Regions from separate parts of the Streptomyces sp. NPDC058221 genome, predicted to be linked through region 1. Evidence: riboswitches for the same ligand, from Rfam matches in the RefSeq annotation. Region 1 holds a riboswitch; the other holds the start of a gene.
The links. A riboswitch is a leader RNA that binds a small molecule or an ion and turns the genes downstream of it on or off. The one in region 1 is predicted to bind S-adenosylmethionine.

Region 1 (7,624 bases):
AGCCGGCGGTCGGAACCGCTCGGCCCCGCAGGGCTCAGCAGCCGCCGGCGACGGCCGGGATGATGGAGACGCCGGCGCCGTCCGGGGTGACCGCTTCCAGGCCGCCTTCAAAGCGCACGTCGTCGTCGTTGACGTACACGTTCACGAAGCGGCGGAGCTTGCCCTGGTCGTCCAGGACGCGGGCGGCGATGCCCGGGTGGTCCTTCTCCAGGGACTCGATGACCTGGGAGAGGGTCGCGCCCTCGGCCGGGACCTCGGCCTGGCCGCCCGTGTAGGTGCGGAGGATGGTGGGGATACGGACCTTGACGCTCATGGTGGGTGCCCTTCCTGGAGTCTCGGTTAGGTCAGTTGGTGCCGAGGCCGGCGGCGCGGAAGGCGTCCAGGCTCGGACGGATCGTCGCCGTCGCCTGCGAGGTGGCGGCCACCGCGTCCAGCGTCTTGAGGCCGTCACCTGTGTTCAGGACGACGGTGGTGAGCGTCGGGTCGAGCAGGCCGGCCTCGATCAGCTTCTTCGTCACGCCGACGGTCACCCCGCCCGCGGTCTCGGCGAAGATGCCCTCGGTGCGCGCCAGGAGCTTGATCGCGTCGACGACCTGCTCGTCGTTGACGTCCTCGACGGCGCCGCCGGTGCGGCGGGCGATGTCCAGGACGTACGGGCCGTCGGCCGGGTTGCCGATCGCCAGGGACTTGGCGATGGTGTCCGGCTTCTGCGGCCGCACGACGTCGTGACCGGCCTTGAAGGCGGTGGAGACCGGCGAGCAGCCCTCGGCCTGGGCGCCGAAGATCCGGTACGGCTTGTCCTCGACCAGACCGAGCTTGATCAGCTCCTGGAGACCCTTGTCGATCTTCGTGAGCTGCGAGCCGGACGCGATCGGGATGACGATCTGGTCGGGCAGCTGCCAGCCGAGCTGCTCGCAGATCTCGTACGCGAGCGTCTTGGAACCCTCGCCGTAGTACGGGCGCAGGTTGACGTTGACGAAGCCCCAGCCCTCACCGAGCGGGTCGCCGATGAGCTCCGAGCAGAAGCGGTTGACGTCGTCGTAGTTGCCCTCGATACCGACCAGCTCACCGCCGTACACCGCGGCCATGACGACCTTGCCCTGCTCCAGGTCGTGCGGGATGAACACGCAGGACCGCAGGCCCGCCCGGGCGGCGGCGGCGCCGACCGCTCCGGCCAGGTTGCCGGTGGAGGAGCAGGAGAGCGTGGTGAAGCCGAAGGCGCGGGCGGCCTCGACGGCGATCGCGACGACGCGGTCCTTGAAGGAGTGCGTCGGGTTGCCGGAGTCGTCCTTGACGTACAGACCGCCGGTGACGCCCAGCTCACGGGCGAGGTTGTCGGCCTTGACCAGCTTGGTGAAGCCGGGGTTGATGTTGGGCTTGTCCGCGACATCGGAGGGGACCGGCAGCAGCGGCGCGTAGCGCCAGATGTTGTTGGGTCCGGCCTCGATGCGCTTCTTCAGCTCGTCCGGGGAGCCGCTCGGCAGGTCGTACGCCACTTCGAGCGGCCCGAAACAGGTCACACAGGCGAAAAGCGGACCGAGCTCGAATCGCTCTCCGCACTCGCGGCAGGAAAGCGCCGCGGCGGGACCGAGGTCCACAGAAGAGTCGGTGTTTGCTTCAACAGTCTGAACAGCCATGGTGGCGAGGCCCTTTCTCCTCATCTTCCTTGTGACGCATTTCGCCACAAGACGGAATTGGCACCTTCCCTACCGAACCTCGCGGTCGGCAGGAGGGTTGCCGGGACTTCAACGGGCCGTTCCCTCTGTCCCTCTGGATGAGCGCTATGGCACTGGACCATCGATCCAGGCGTTTATCGGCGGACGGCCCCCGGCATGCGACGGCCATCTGCGTTGTTCAAGACTGTAACCGAAGCACCGGACTGTTGAGATAGTCGTCCGAACCGCGAGATGGATCACACACAGGGAGTATCGACCGTGCTGGAAGAGGTCGAACGCTGGCTGACCAGGCGTTCCTGGTCGGCCGCCGACCGTCCGCTGGACCGGCTTCTGGCCGCCAGGAACGACCCGCACAGCGGGAGCGGGAGCGTGAGCGTCGTGCTGCCGGCGCTGAACGAGGCGGCGACGGTCGGGGACATCGTCACGACGATCCGGCGCGAGCTCATGGAGAAGGTCCGGCTGGTCGACGAACTCGTGGTGATCGACTCCGGCTCCACGGACTCCACCGCCGAGGTCGCGCGCCGGGCCGGTGCCCGGGTGATCCACCGGGACGCGGTCCTGCCCCGCATCCCGGCCGTGCCCGGCAAGGGCGAGGTGCTCTGGCGGTCACTTCTGGTGACCGGCGGTGACATCGTCTGCTTCATCGACGCGGATCTGAAGGACTTCTCGGCCGACTTCGTCTCCGGCATCGTCGGTCCGCTGCTGACCGACCCCTCGGTGCAGTTCGTCAAGGCGATGTACGACCGCCCGCTCGGCGACACCGCAGGTCAGGGCGGACGGGTCACCGAGCTGGTGGCACGGCCGCTGCTCAATCTGCACTGGCCGCAGCTGGCCGGCTTCGTCCAGCCGCTGGGCGGCGAGTACGCCGTGCGCCGCTCCCTGCTCGAACAGCTGCCGTTCCCGGTCGGTTACGGAGTGGAGCTGGGGCTGCTCGTCGACGCCCTGCACACGGTCGGCCTGGACGCGCTCGGCCAGGTCGACGTCGGCGTCCGGAAACACCGCCATCAGGACGGCCAGGCGCTCGGCCGGATGGCGGCGGCCATCTACCGGACCGCGCAGCTGCGGCTCTCCCGGGGGCATCTGGTCCGGCCCTCGCTGACCCAGTTCGAGCGGGGCGAGCGCGGTTTCGTCCCGCACACGTACGCGGTGGACACCGAGGAGCGGCCGCCGATGTGCGAGATCGCGGAGTACGTCTCGCACCGCGCGGCGTGACCGATTAAGGCGTAAATCTTCTTTAAGTTCGCTGCATGGCATTCCCCCCATTCATGACCATGCTGCGCCGGAGCCGCAGACTGCCGGTCTCCCTCGCCGCCCTGGCCCTGCTGAGCACCGCCGTCACCGGACTCGTCCATGCCGCCCCCGCGGCCGCCGATGTCGTCTCGCCGTTCGCCCAGCGCTACGACGAGGCCGTGTACGGCGACTTCAGGACCGTCGGCAACACCGTCATGGGCTGCCCCACCAGCCCCGCCGACATGGCCGGCCGGTGCGCCGTCGCCGCATCCGGCCAGGGCCGGGACAACAACAACACCTTCGACATGCAGCGGCTGAACACCGCGGGCACCACGGACGGCTTCGGGTCGAGCACCGGCCGCGTCACCGTCCCGCCCGGCGCCCGGGTGACGTACGCCCGGCTGTTCTGGGGCGGCAACGACGGCACCTACCGGGGCCCCAGCGGCAGCGCGCTGAAGCGCTGCGACATCTCAGGCGCCGATGTGGCGGGCTCCCCCGGTGAGCCGCTGGACGCCGTCCCCGCCATCGGGGTCGACGGCGCCCCGGCCGGGAAGGTCTCCGCCGAGGACCTGGTCCAGGACCCCTCGACCACCAACGGCCCGCACTACTACACGGGCGAGGCCGACGTCACCGCCGCGTTCGGCCGGGTCACCGGCACCGGAGCACCGCTCCCCGTCGCCGTCGGCGACATCTGGTCCGCCAACGGCAAGGGCTGCGTGGCGGGCTGGTCGCTCACCGTCGTCTACGCCTACGACGCACCGGACGAGACCTACGCCCCCGAACGCCGCAACGTCTACGTCTACGGCGGCCACGTGCTCCAGCGCTCCACCTCACCCGACACCACGGTCGGGGTGGACGGCTTCTACCGCTCGGGCCACGGGAAGATCCGCGCCTCCGTGACCGCGTACGAGGGCGACTGGAACACCCCCGGCGACCGCTTCCTGATCGAGGACCGGAACGTCACCGAGCCCCACACGGGCAACACCAACAACTTCTTCGTCAGCGCCGCCGACGGCTCCGCCGATCCGGATTACGTCAACAACCTGAGCATCGACGCCAAGGAGTTCGAGGTACCCGACGACACCATCCGGCCCGGCGACACCTCGACCACGCTGACCTTCGGCACCAAGGGCGACACGTACGTCCCGTCCGCGCTGGCGTTCTCCGTCCCCGTACCGGACCTGGAGATCTCCAAGACCGCCTCGCCGTCCGGCGCCGTCGCTCCCGGTGACACCGTCACGTACACCGTCCGTGCGAAGAACATCAGCTCGCTCGACTACCCGAACGCCAAATTCACCGACGACCTCGGCGACAACCTCGACGACGCCGTCTACAACGACGACGCCCGGGCGACCCTCGGGAACGTCTCGTACCAGGCACCGCGGATCGGCTACCTGGGCGACATCCCGGCCGGGAAGACCGCGACCGTGACGTACTCCCTCACCGTCAACGACCCGGCCACCGGCGACGGCAGACTCCACAACGGCATCGACGTGCAGTCGCCGCGCTCCAACTGCGAACCGGGCAGCACCGACCCGGGCTGCGGCGTGACTCCGGTCGTCGAGAAGCCCGACCCGACGCCGCCCCCGCCGCCGAGCCACTCCCCCGACCCCGGAGCCGGCCACCCGGAGCCGTCCCCCTCGGTGACCCACCAGCACCGGCCGACGCCGCCCGGTCCCCCCGCCCCGCCGGCCGGGTACGACGGCGGCTCGATGGCCGCCACCGGCACCGGCCATGAGCAGCTGTGGCTGCTGGGAGCCCTCGCACTCGCTCTCGGCGCGACCGGAAGCGTCGCCTTCGGGCTGACCCGCGGACGCTCCCGCAACGGCTGACCCGGCCCCGCTGTCCGCCCGCGTGCGGCCGCACTCCCCCGGGAGCGCGGCCGCACGCACGTTTGCGCGGTTCGTGATCGGGCTAGATTCCGCAACATGGTCTCCGAGCACGCCCCCCAGTCCGCCTCCCAGGTACTCGTCGCGTCCAACCGCGGTCCGGTCTCGTACACGCTGGGCGAGGACGGCTCGCTCGACGCGAAACGCGGCGGGGGCGGGCTCGTCTCCGGACTGAGCGCCGTCGACGACAAGATGTGGGTCTGCGCCGCGCTGGGCGACGGCGACCGCGAGGCGGTGCGGCGCGGGGTCGGTGAGCCGGGTGTACGGATGCTCGACATCGACGCGCAGGTGCACGCCGACGCGTACAACGGCATCGCGAACTCGGTGCTCTGGTTCGTCCACCACCTGCTCTACCAGACCCCCGTGGAGCCCGTCTTCGACGCGGAGTTCCGCCGGCAGTGGGCCTCGTTCGAGACCTACAACCGGGCCTTCGCCGAGGCGCTCGCCGAGGAGGCGGGCGAGGGCGCGGCGGTCCTGGTGCAGGACTACCACCTGGCGCTGGTGCCCGGCATGCTCCGCGAGCTCCGCCCCGACCTGCGGATCGGCCACTTCTCGCACACCCCGTGGGCGCCCGTCGACTACTTCCGGATGCTGCCCGACGACATCGCCGAGCAGCTGCTGCACGGCATCCTCGGCGCCGACCGGGCGGCCTTCCTGACCCGGCGCTGGGCGGACGCCTTCATCGGCTGCTGTACGGAGATCCTCGGCGGCACCGGGCGCACCCGCATCGGTGTGCACGGGCTCGGCGCCGACGCGGACTTCCTGCGCCGCCGCGCGCACGAGGCGGACGTGGACGAACGGATGGCGGCGCTGCGCGAGCAGGTGGGCCCGGGCCGGAAGACCGTCGTGCGGGTGGACCGCACCGAGCTGTCCAAGAACATCGTCCGCGGGATGCTCGCCTACCGGGCCCTGCTCGACGAGCGGCCCGAGTGGCGCGGCCGCGTCGTCCACATCGCGTTCGCCTACCCCTCGCGGCAGGACCTCGCGGTGTACCGGGAGTACACGGCCGAGGTGCAGCGCGTCGCCGACGACATCAATACGGTGTACGGGACGGCTGACTGGACCCCGGTCGTGCTCCATGTGAAGGACGACTTCGCCCGCTCACTGGCCGCGTACCGGCTGGCCGACGTGGCACTCGTCAACCCCATCCGGGACGGGATGAACCTGGTCGCCAAGGAGGTCCCGGTCGTCTCCGACCACGGCTGCGCGCTGGTGCTGTCGCGGGAGGCCGGGGCGTACGAGGAGCTGGGCGACGACGCGATCACGGTGAACCCGTACGACGTGTCCGCCACCGCCGACGCCCTGCACGAGGCGCTGACGATGCCGCAGGACGAGCGGACGGTGCGCACGGAGCGGCTGGCCGCCGCGGCGACCGCGCTGCCGCCGCAGCAGTGGTTCATGGACCAGCTAGAGGCGCTGCGCCAGGACTGACAGGAACTCCACGACGGCTCCCGGCCCCGGCAGCAACAGGTCGGCACGCTCGGCCAGTTCGGGCACCTCGGCCCCGCCGCTGCAGATCAGCAGACCGGGCGTGCCGTCGGGGCCCTCGGTGCGGAGCTTCTCCACGGCGGCGAAGGCGGCCAGGTCGCCCAGGTCGTCACCCGCGTACAGCACGGACTCGGCGCCCGTCTCGCGCACGTACTGCGTGAGCGCGACACCCTTGTCCATGCCCGCTGGGCGCAACTCCAGGACCAGGCGGCCCGGTTCGACGATCAGCCCGTGCCGGGCGGCGAGCTCGCCGAGGGGGCCGCGCAGGGCCTCGAAGGCGGCCTGCGGGTCCTCGGCGCGGCGGGTGTGGACGGCGAGCGCCTGCCCCTTCTCCTCTATCCACGTGCCGCGCCAGGAGTCGAACCTGTCGAGCACGCCGGGGAGTTCGGCCCGCACGGCGGCGACCCCGGGGTGCGGGGCGGGGGCGCGGACGGTACCGGTGACGGCGTCCCAGCGCTCGGCGCCGTAGTGGCCGAGGACGACGAGGTGGTCGAGACCGGCGACCCCGGCGAAGCCGCCGTAGCGGACCGCGACGCCGGCCGGGCGGCCGGTGATCACGGCGATGGACGCGACCTTCGGCGCGAGGGCCGCGAGCGCCTCGACGGTGCCGGTGTGGGCGCGGGCCTGCTCCGGGTCGGGGACGATGTCGGCGAGTGTGCCGTCGAAATCGAGTGCGATGACGGCGCGGTCGGGGCGGGCGAGGAGGGCCGCGAGACCCTCCTGCCCGGCGGGGGTCGTCGGGGCCGGCGGGGGCGGGGTGTGCGGGTGGCTGCCCATGCGCCCGAGCCTATAGGCGGTGGCCTGTGCGTGGGGGCCTCACCGGGGGCGCTGCCCCCAACCCCTGCTCCTCAATCGCCGGAGAGGCTTGAAATGCAGGCACCACCGGGGCTCGGCACATTTCAAGCCCCGCCGGCGATTGAGGTGCGGGGGTGCGGGGGCGGAGCCCCCGGTCCTCAGCGGCGGCCCCGCCTCGCCTCGCGTACGCGGCGGAGGCGGTTCACCGTGACCGGGTCGGCCTCCAGCGCCCGCCGGTCGTCCAGGAGCGCGTTCAGCAGCTGGTAGTAGCGGGTCGGCGAGATACCCAGCTGCTCCCTGATCGCCCGCTCCTTCGCCCCCGGCCCCGGCCACGACTGCCGCTCGACCGCCAGCACCGCACGGTCCCGGTCGGAGAGTCCGGCAGGACCACCAGGATCAGCAGGACCGGCAGGAGGGGGCGGCTCGTCGGGGCCGTTCGGAGGAGGGGCGGTCATATCAGCCAATATATTGCGCGCGCGGCGGACCGCTACTCCGCGTTCTCCGCCGTCGTGGACTCCTGCGATATGCGCTCCAGGACACTCTCCG
Region 2 (7,624 bases), on a different contig from region 1:
GGTACATCCGGTCCGACCGGAACGAGATGCCGAGTGAACCGATCCGGTCACCGCTGTACACGGGCACCGCGACGCAGGTCGTACCGCGCGCGTACTCCTCCCGGTCCATGACGACCGGCGCCGCGGGCGAGGAGTCGAGCTGACGCAGCAGCTCCTCCCGGCGCGTGATCGTGCGGGGTGTGAGGTCGGTCAGCGGGTGCCGGGAGAAGTACTCGGCGCGGGCCTTCTCGTCCAGCTCACGGAGCACGGTCTTGCCCAGGGCCGTGGCGTGCCCGGCGTCCTGGAAACCCACCCAGAGGTCCACGCGGGGAGCCCGTGCGCTGTCGACGATCTCCATGACACGGATCTCGCCCTCCTCGTACACCGTCAGATAGACCGCGGCCGAAAGATCATTGCGCAAGGACGTCAGAACGGGGCGGACGCGATCCAGCAGCTCGGGTCCGTGGCGTCCGGCACTCAGGAGGCCGTGGCTGTGGTCGGGGGTGAACAGGCCGTTGTCCAGCTCGGTCAGATAGCCGTCCTGCGCGAGAGTCGTCAGCAGGTCCTGAACCGTGGCCATGGGCAGCCCGGCCTCCCGCGCCAGCTGCTGGACCGGCACTTCTCCCGCGTGTGCCCCGGCGACCTCCATCACTCGGAGAGCACGCTTCACGTACGCGGTGAGTCCGGGGCCGGCCTCGTCACCCATGCCCCTAAGCATGGACCCGGCGCCGGAAGGCGGCAATATGTCCCAGGCATGACGCCTGACCTGGGGCGGAGCAAGAGGGGAAGAAGTATCGCGGGGGATCGGGACGGACGGGCGGACCGATCAGGAACGAAGAAGCGCGGCCCTTGAGCCGCGGCTAGCGTGAATGACGGACACCGGCCGGCGGCCCCGCCCCGGCACGACCGTCCCGCCCGGCCGAACCGGCCCACGAACCACAGGAGTGACCGTGACCAGCTCTTCCACCCAGGGAATCAAGACCGTCCTGCACCCCGTGTCCGACCTGGCGGCGGCCAAGGCCGTGTACACCGCCCTGCTCGGGGTGGCTCCGCAGGCCGACGAGCCCTACTACGTCGGTTACGAGGCGGGGGGCCAGCACATCGGGCTGGTGCCGGGCGGCGGACCGCAGGGTATGACCGGGCCCGTGGCGTACTGGCACGTGCCGGACATCGAGGCGAAGCTGGCCGAGGTGACGGCAGCGGGTGCCACCGTGCGGGAACCCGCGCACGACGTCGGTGGCGGCCGCCTGGTGGCCACCTTCACCGACCCCGACGGCAACGTGCTCGGACTGCTCCAGGACAGCTGAGCACCGAACCGCCCGGGCGGGCCGGCGGAGTGTTGCCACGGCCGCGCCGACGAAGTAAGAATGCGTACCGCTCGCAGCCGGTCGGACCGAGCCGGACGATGCCTACGGGGCCGCGACGACGGCCCCGGCCGAAAGACGGGGAAACCATAAGCATGACCACCAGGACGGACGCGCAGTCGCCCGCGCCGCACGCTGCTGACATCCATGACGTGATCCGGGTGCACGGTGCGCGCGTGAACAACCTCAAGGACGTCAGCATCGAGATCCCGAAGCGGCGGCTCACGGTGTTCACCGGTGTCTCCGGATCGGGCAAGACCTCCCTGGTGTTCAACACGATCGCCGCCGAGTCGCAGCGGCTGATCAACGAGACCTACAGCGCCTTCGTCCAGGGCTTCATGCCGACCCTGGCCAGGCCCGAGGTCGACGTCCTGGACGGCCTCACGACCGCGATCATCGTCGACCAGCAGAAGCTGGGTGCCGATCCGCGGTCCACCGTCGGCACGGCCACCGACGCCAACGCGATGCTGCGCATCCTCTTCAGCCGGCTCGGGAAGCCGCACATCGGACCGCCCGGCGCGTACGCGTTCAACGTCCCCTCGGTCCGGGCGAGCGGTGCCATCACGGTCGAGCGCGGCGCCAAGAAGGCGGTGAAGGCGACCTTCAACCGCACCGGCGGGATGTGTACGCGCTGTGAGGGCCGGGGAACCGTCTCCGACATCGACCTCACCCAGCTCTACGACGACTCCAAGTCGCTCGCCGAGGGTGCGTTCACCATCCCCGGCTGGAAGTCGGACAGCTTCTGGACCGTCCGGGTCTATGCCGAATCGGGCCTGCTCGACCCGGACAAGCCGATCCGCAAGTACACCAAGAAGGAGATGCAGGACTTCCTCCACCGGGAGCCGGTCAAGGTCAAGGTCGAGGGAGTGAACCTCACCTACGAGGGACTGATCCCCAAGATCCAGAAGTCGTTCCTGTCCAAGGACAAGGAAGCCCTGCAACCGCACATCCGGGCGTTCGTGGAGCGGGCGGTCACCTTCACCACCTGCCCCGAGTGCGACGGCACCCGGCTGAGCGAAGAGGCCCGGTCGTCGAAGATCGAGCGGATCAACATCGCCGACGCCTGCGCCATGCAGATCAGCGACCTCGCCGCATGGGTCCACGGCCTCGACGAGCCCTCGGTGGCGCCCCTGCTCACCGCGCTGGGGCAGACGCTCGACTCGTTCGTGGAGATCGGTCTCGGCTACCTGGCACTCGACCGGCCGTCGGGCACGCTGTCGGGCGGTGAGGCGCAGCGCGTGAAGATGATCCGCCACCTCGGCTCCTCCCTCACCGACACCACTTATGTCTTCGACGAGCCCACCGCCGGCCTGCACCCCCACGACATCCAGCGGATGAACAACCTGTTGCTGCGCCTGCGGGACAAGGGCAACACGGTGCTCGTCGTGGAGCACAAGCCGGAGACGATCGCCATCGCCGACCATGTCGTCGATCTCGGACCCGGTGCCGGTACGGCGGGCGGAACGGTGTGCTTCGAGGGCACCGTCAAGGGGCTGCGGGCCGGGGGCACGGTCACGGGCCGTCATTTCGACGACCGGGCCACGCTCAAGGAGGCATTGCGCAAGCCCACCGGCGCGCTGGAGATCCGCGGCGCGCAGGCGAACAACCTCTCCGACGTCGACGTCGACATCCCGCTCGGGGTCCTCACCGTCGTCACCGGCGTGGCCGGCTCCGGCAAGAGCTCGCTGATCCACGGATCGGTCTCGGGCCTGGACGGTGTGGTGTCGATCGACCAGAGCGCGATCCGCGGTTCGCGACGGAGCAACCCCGCGACGTACACCGGCCTGCTCGACCCGATCCGCAAGGCGTTCGCGAAGGCCAACGGCGTCAAGCCGGCACTCTTCAGCGCCAACTCCGAGGGTGCCTGCCCCGGTTGCAACGGGGCGGGCGTCATCTACACCGACCTCGCGATGATGGCCGGCGTCGCCACCGTCTGCGAGGAGTGCGAGGGGAAACGGTTCCTGGCCTCGGTGCTGGAATACCGCCTCGGCGGCCGCGACATCAGTGAGGTGCTCGCGATGTCGGTGACCGAGGCCGAGGAGTTCTTCGGCGACGGCGAGGCGCACACCCCGGCCGCACACCGCATCCTCGGCAGGCTCGCCGACGTGGGGCTCGGCTACCTCAGCCTCGGTCAGCCGCTCACCACGCTCTCCGGCGGCGAGCGGCAACGACTCAAGCTCGCCACCCACATGGCCGAGAAGGGCGGCGTCTACGTCCTTGACGAACCGACCACCGGCCTCCACCTCGCCGATGTCGAGCAGCTGCTCGGCCTGCTCGACCGGCTCGTCGACTCCGGCAAGTCGGTCATCGTCATCGAGCACCACCAGGCGGTCATGGCACACGCCGACTGGATCATCGATCTGGGGCCCGGAGCAGGTCATGACGGCGGCAGGCTCGTCTTCGAGGGGACCCCCGCCGATCTCATCGCCGACCGCTCCACGCTCACCGGCGAGCACCTCGCGGCCTACGTCGGCGCCTGACCCGGGTGGCGCAGCGGGGGTCCCGACGGGACCCCCGCGTCTGGCGTGCACAGGCGTCAGGCGCAGTTGACGTCGAGCGGGTCGGCGCACACCGAGAACAGCACCATGTCGTCACCGCCGGGGAAGGCGGGGTGCTCGCCGAGACGGCGTACGTAGCCCCGGAGCCGGGGATACGTGGCGAGTGCGGCCGGGCCGAGATGGACGAGCGCCACCCACAGGTCCACATCCGCAGCCGTCAGCCCTTCGCCCAGGACGTGGGGCCGCAGGGTGAGGTACTGGTCCACCAGGTCCAGCGCCGCCGATCGTTCCGACGGCCCGGCGAAGGGGGTGACGTCCTGGTCGAGCAGGTCACACAGGGCGTCGATGTCCGCGGCGAGCTCAGTCGGGCGCAGCGCGGAGGGGCAGGCCTCGTCGTGGCCGGAGAGCAGGCCCGCCAGGTCGCGGAGTATGTCGGGAGTGTGGTTGCTGACGATCCGTCCGCTCCAGCGGTCGCACAGCGCGGGCGCCGTCAGCGGCCCGTCGTAGTGGTGCATCGTGGCCTCGTACGCACTGCGCAGCGAGGCGAGGGCTTCGGGTGTCTCGGCGGGGTGTCCCACGAGTGTGGTGGCGACCGAGTCCTGGAGACCGAGCAGGCCGAGAGTGATCGAGATACGCAGCGAGCGCGGACAACGGGCCGACAGGAACAGCTCGTAGCGGTGCGGAGCGGGGTAGAAGCCGCCGGCCAGACCGACCCCGATGCGGCTGTGGATGCGGGAGGACGGCACGGCCACCTGAGGACGAGGAGGCGTGGCACACGGACTCGGTCCGGATGGGATCGAGCTGCACGTGATCGAGTTGCCTGTGCTGGAACTGCGCGAAGCTGTCTCGGGCATGACTCTCCCTATGGGGATCCCGGTGGGAACGAGGAAGCCACCGCCGCCTTGTGGGCACCAGCGGCCGGATGTGGAACGACTGCGCTTTTGTGCCGGTCCGGACCGCGAGGTGCGGGCCGGCACGCGTCCGGGATTCCGGGCTAGTAAGCGCTGGAGACACGCAGCAGATCGATGTGCAGGCGCCTCGTCAAGCCGTTCCTGGACAATTCCCACCCGTCCCGACTCCGGGGCTCGCGAGACGCGAGACCACGCTTGTCCCGCCACACCGGCGGGACCCGGTCGTCACCCGGGGCACCCCGTCGCGGTGGAAGGGTTGCCTGCCAGCGAGCCGGGGCCGATGACCCCGTGAGCAGGACCGATCCTGCACGGGGGCGCTGACAATCGTGACCGTCCACGCCAGTTTCGGTCCGCGGCGTGACGCCGTCAAGAAGGCCGTACGGGCCGTCTCGCCTGGTGGTCACGGGCGTTGACATTCCTGACGGTGCATGCCTAACTTGCGGCGCGGAACGCCTCCGGGCGTCAGTGAAAAGCCCTGGCTCGCCGGCCGGCGGCCGGCGGCCCTCGCACGGGGCCCCCAGGTGGGACCGGACCGGATGAAGTCCGGCAGGCGCGAGGCCCCGCGGGGGCGGAATGGTGACGGTGAGAGCGATGCACGCAGCTGAGGGGATGGCCGCCTGGCGGTCCCGCGGCCGCGTGATGCTCTGCGCCGACCGCTCCGTCGACCTGCAGCGCGTCAGCAGCGCACTGTGTACCGCCGCCTGTCGCGGCCTCTGTCTCTGTCGAGGCTGACGGTCCTCTGATTCCCTGACGTCCACCGCTGTCGCGGTGTGCCCTCGCCCCGTCCGGCCCCGTTCCGTGCTGTACGCCCTGCCGCGCCGAGTCGTCCCGGCCGGCGCGGCGGCGCTGCCGTCCGCGGTCCGGGCTGTCCGCATCCGCTGGAGCCCTCCGTGAGTGATTCCCCCGGCCTCGCTGTGTCCTCCGGGTCAGCGCCGCCCGCCGAGGCGGAACCCCGCCTCGATCCACCCGCCGAACCGAAACCCCTGGCCCCGCAGCGGGTCCGGCCGCTGCTGCGTCCCGGCCGCTGGATCGTCAGCGCCGTCGTGCTCGTGCTGGTCGCCCAGATCATCCACGGCCTGGTGACCAACCCCTTCTACCAGTGGGACCGGTTCCAGTACTGGTTCCTGCGCCCCACCATCCTCGAAGGCCTCCTTGTCACCCTTGAAGTCGCCGTATACAGCGCGGTGTTGGGGCTCATCGGCGGTGTGCTGCTGGCCCTGGCCAGACTCTCCCCGAGCCCGGTGCTGCGCGCGGTCAGCTGGGTGTACACCTGGCTGTTCCGATCGGTCCCGCTGATCGTGATCCTGCTGTTCCTCTACAACTTCAGCGCGCTCTACCGGACGCTGAGCGTGGGAGTGCCGTTCGGCCCGGCGTTCTTCAGCTTCGACGAGTCGCGCCTCGCCACCGACATGGTCGTCGCCGTGATCGGTCTCAGCCTGAACGAGGCGGCGTACGCCTCCGAAGTGGTGCGTGGCGGCATCCTCTCCGTCGACCAGGGCCAGCACGAGGCGGCATCCGCCCTCGGCCTCCCGAAGCGGTACCAGTTCGCGAAGATCGTCTTCCCGCAGGCCCTGCGCTCCATCACCCCCAACTACGTCAACCAGCTGATAGGCCTGGTCAAGGGCACCTCGCTGGTGTTCTACGTCTCGCTGCTCGACCTGTTCGGCTCCGTACAGAGCATGGGCAGCACCTATCCCGGCGACATTGTGCCGCTGCTGCTGGTCGCCACCGCCTGGTACCTGATCCTCACCAGCGTGGTGTCCGTCATCCAGTTCTACGTCGAGCGGTACTACTCCCGGGGCGCGCTGCGCACCCTGCCGCCGACCCCGTTGCAGAGGCTGCGGACCGGCCTGGGCGAACTGCGGGTCAGGGTCCGGAAGGAGACGGCGATATGACCGCCAAGGCGACCGGGCCGGCGGAGCCGACCGATTCGGCCGGGGCAACAGGGACGGCAGACACGGCGCCGGCGGCCGACGCCGTCGGGACGCCTGCGATACGCCCTGCCGCTGTCGAAGTGCACGATGTGCACAAGTGGTACGGCTCCCAACGCGTCCTGGACGGTGTTGCGCTGACCGTGCGGCCCGGGGAGGTCATGGTCGTCCTCGGACCGTCCGGCTCAGGCAAGTCCACTCTCCTGCGGGTGATCAACCACCTGGAGAAGCCCGAGGTCGGCCACGTCAGTCTGAACGGGGAGCTGATCGGCGTACGGAGGCACCGCGGGCGGCTCAAGGAGCTGAGCGAGCGGGCCATCCTCGTGCAGCGCAGCCGCATCGGGTTCGTCTTCCAGAACTTCAATCTCTTCCCGCATCTGACCGTGCTGGACAATGTGGCCGCTGCTCCGGTGGCGACCGGAAAGCTGACCAGGCCCGAGGCCCGGGAGGTGGCCCGCGACCTGCTCGCCCGGGTGGGGCTCGCGGACCGGGCCACCGCCTATCCGCGTCAGCTGTCCGGCGGCCAGCAGCAACGGGTGGCCATCGCCCGGGCCCTCGCCCTGCGGCCCGGGGTCATCCTCTTCGACGAGCCGACCTCCGCGCTCGACCCCGAGCTGGTCGGCGAGGTGCTGGCCGTGATCAAGGATCTGGCCGGCAGCGGCACCACTCTCCTGGTCGTCACGCACGAGATCGGCTTCGCCCGCGAGGTCGCCGACCGGGTGGTCTTCATGGACGGCGGCCGGATCGTCGAACAAGGCCCGCCCGAGCAGGTGCTGGACCACCCGCGGCACGAGCGGACCAGGGACTTCCTGAGCAAGGTGCTCTGAGCCCGCCCCGCCCGTCACACCTACCCGGCCCCTCGTACCTGGGCCGCGCCCCGACGCCCCTGCGCCATACACCCTCACCGCATCCGACAAGGACAGCCACCATGCGCACCCTCA

Region 2: another riboswitch for S-adenosylmethionine. It lies ahead of ACFVW8_RS18700 (glutathione S-transferase family protein); the one in region 1 lies ahead of thrC (threonine synthase).

What each region holds. Positions count from the first base shown of each region.
Region 1 covers NZ_JBHVWF010000003.1:140,130-147,753, reverse strand. The annotation lists gene ACFVW8_RS02400 (MoaD/ThiS family protein) at 35-313, opposite strand; gene thrC (threonine synthase) at 345-1,637, opposite strand; SAM riboswitch class I at 1,655-1,781, opposite strand; gene ACFVW8_RS02390 (glucosyl-3-phosphoglycerate synthase) at 1,935-2,888, shown strand; gene ACFVW8_RS02385 (hypothetical protein) at 2,924-4,738, shown strand; gene ACFVW8_RS02380 (trehalose-6-phosphate synthase) at 4,835-6,226, shown strand; gene otsB (trehalose-phosphatase) at 6,203-7,060, opposite strand; gene ACFVW8_RS02370 (DUF3263 domain-containing protein) at 7,237-7,533, opposite strand; gene ACFVW8_RS02365 (extracellular solute-binding protein) at 7,566-7,624, opposite strand, start outside.
Region 2 covers NZ_JBHVWF010000053.1:23,013-30,636, forward strand. The annotation lists gene ACFVW8_RS18685 (IclR family transcriptional regulator) at 1-685, opposite strand, end outside; gene ACFVW8_RS18690 (VOC family protein) at 930-1,286, shown strand; gene ACFVW8_RS18695 (ATP-binding cassette domain-containing protein) at 1,439-3,823, shown strand; gene ACFVW8_RS18700 (glutathione S-transferase family protein) at 3,880-4,587, opposite strand; SAM riboswitch class IV at 4,939-5,084, opposite strand; gene ACFVW8_RS18705 (amino acid ABC transporter permease) at 5,643-6,647, shown strand; gene ACFVW8_RS18710 (amino acid ABC transporter ATP-binding protein) at 6,746-7,510, shown strand; gene ACFVW8_RS18715 (ABC transporter substrate-binding protein) at 7,612-7,624, shown strand, end outside.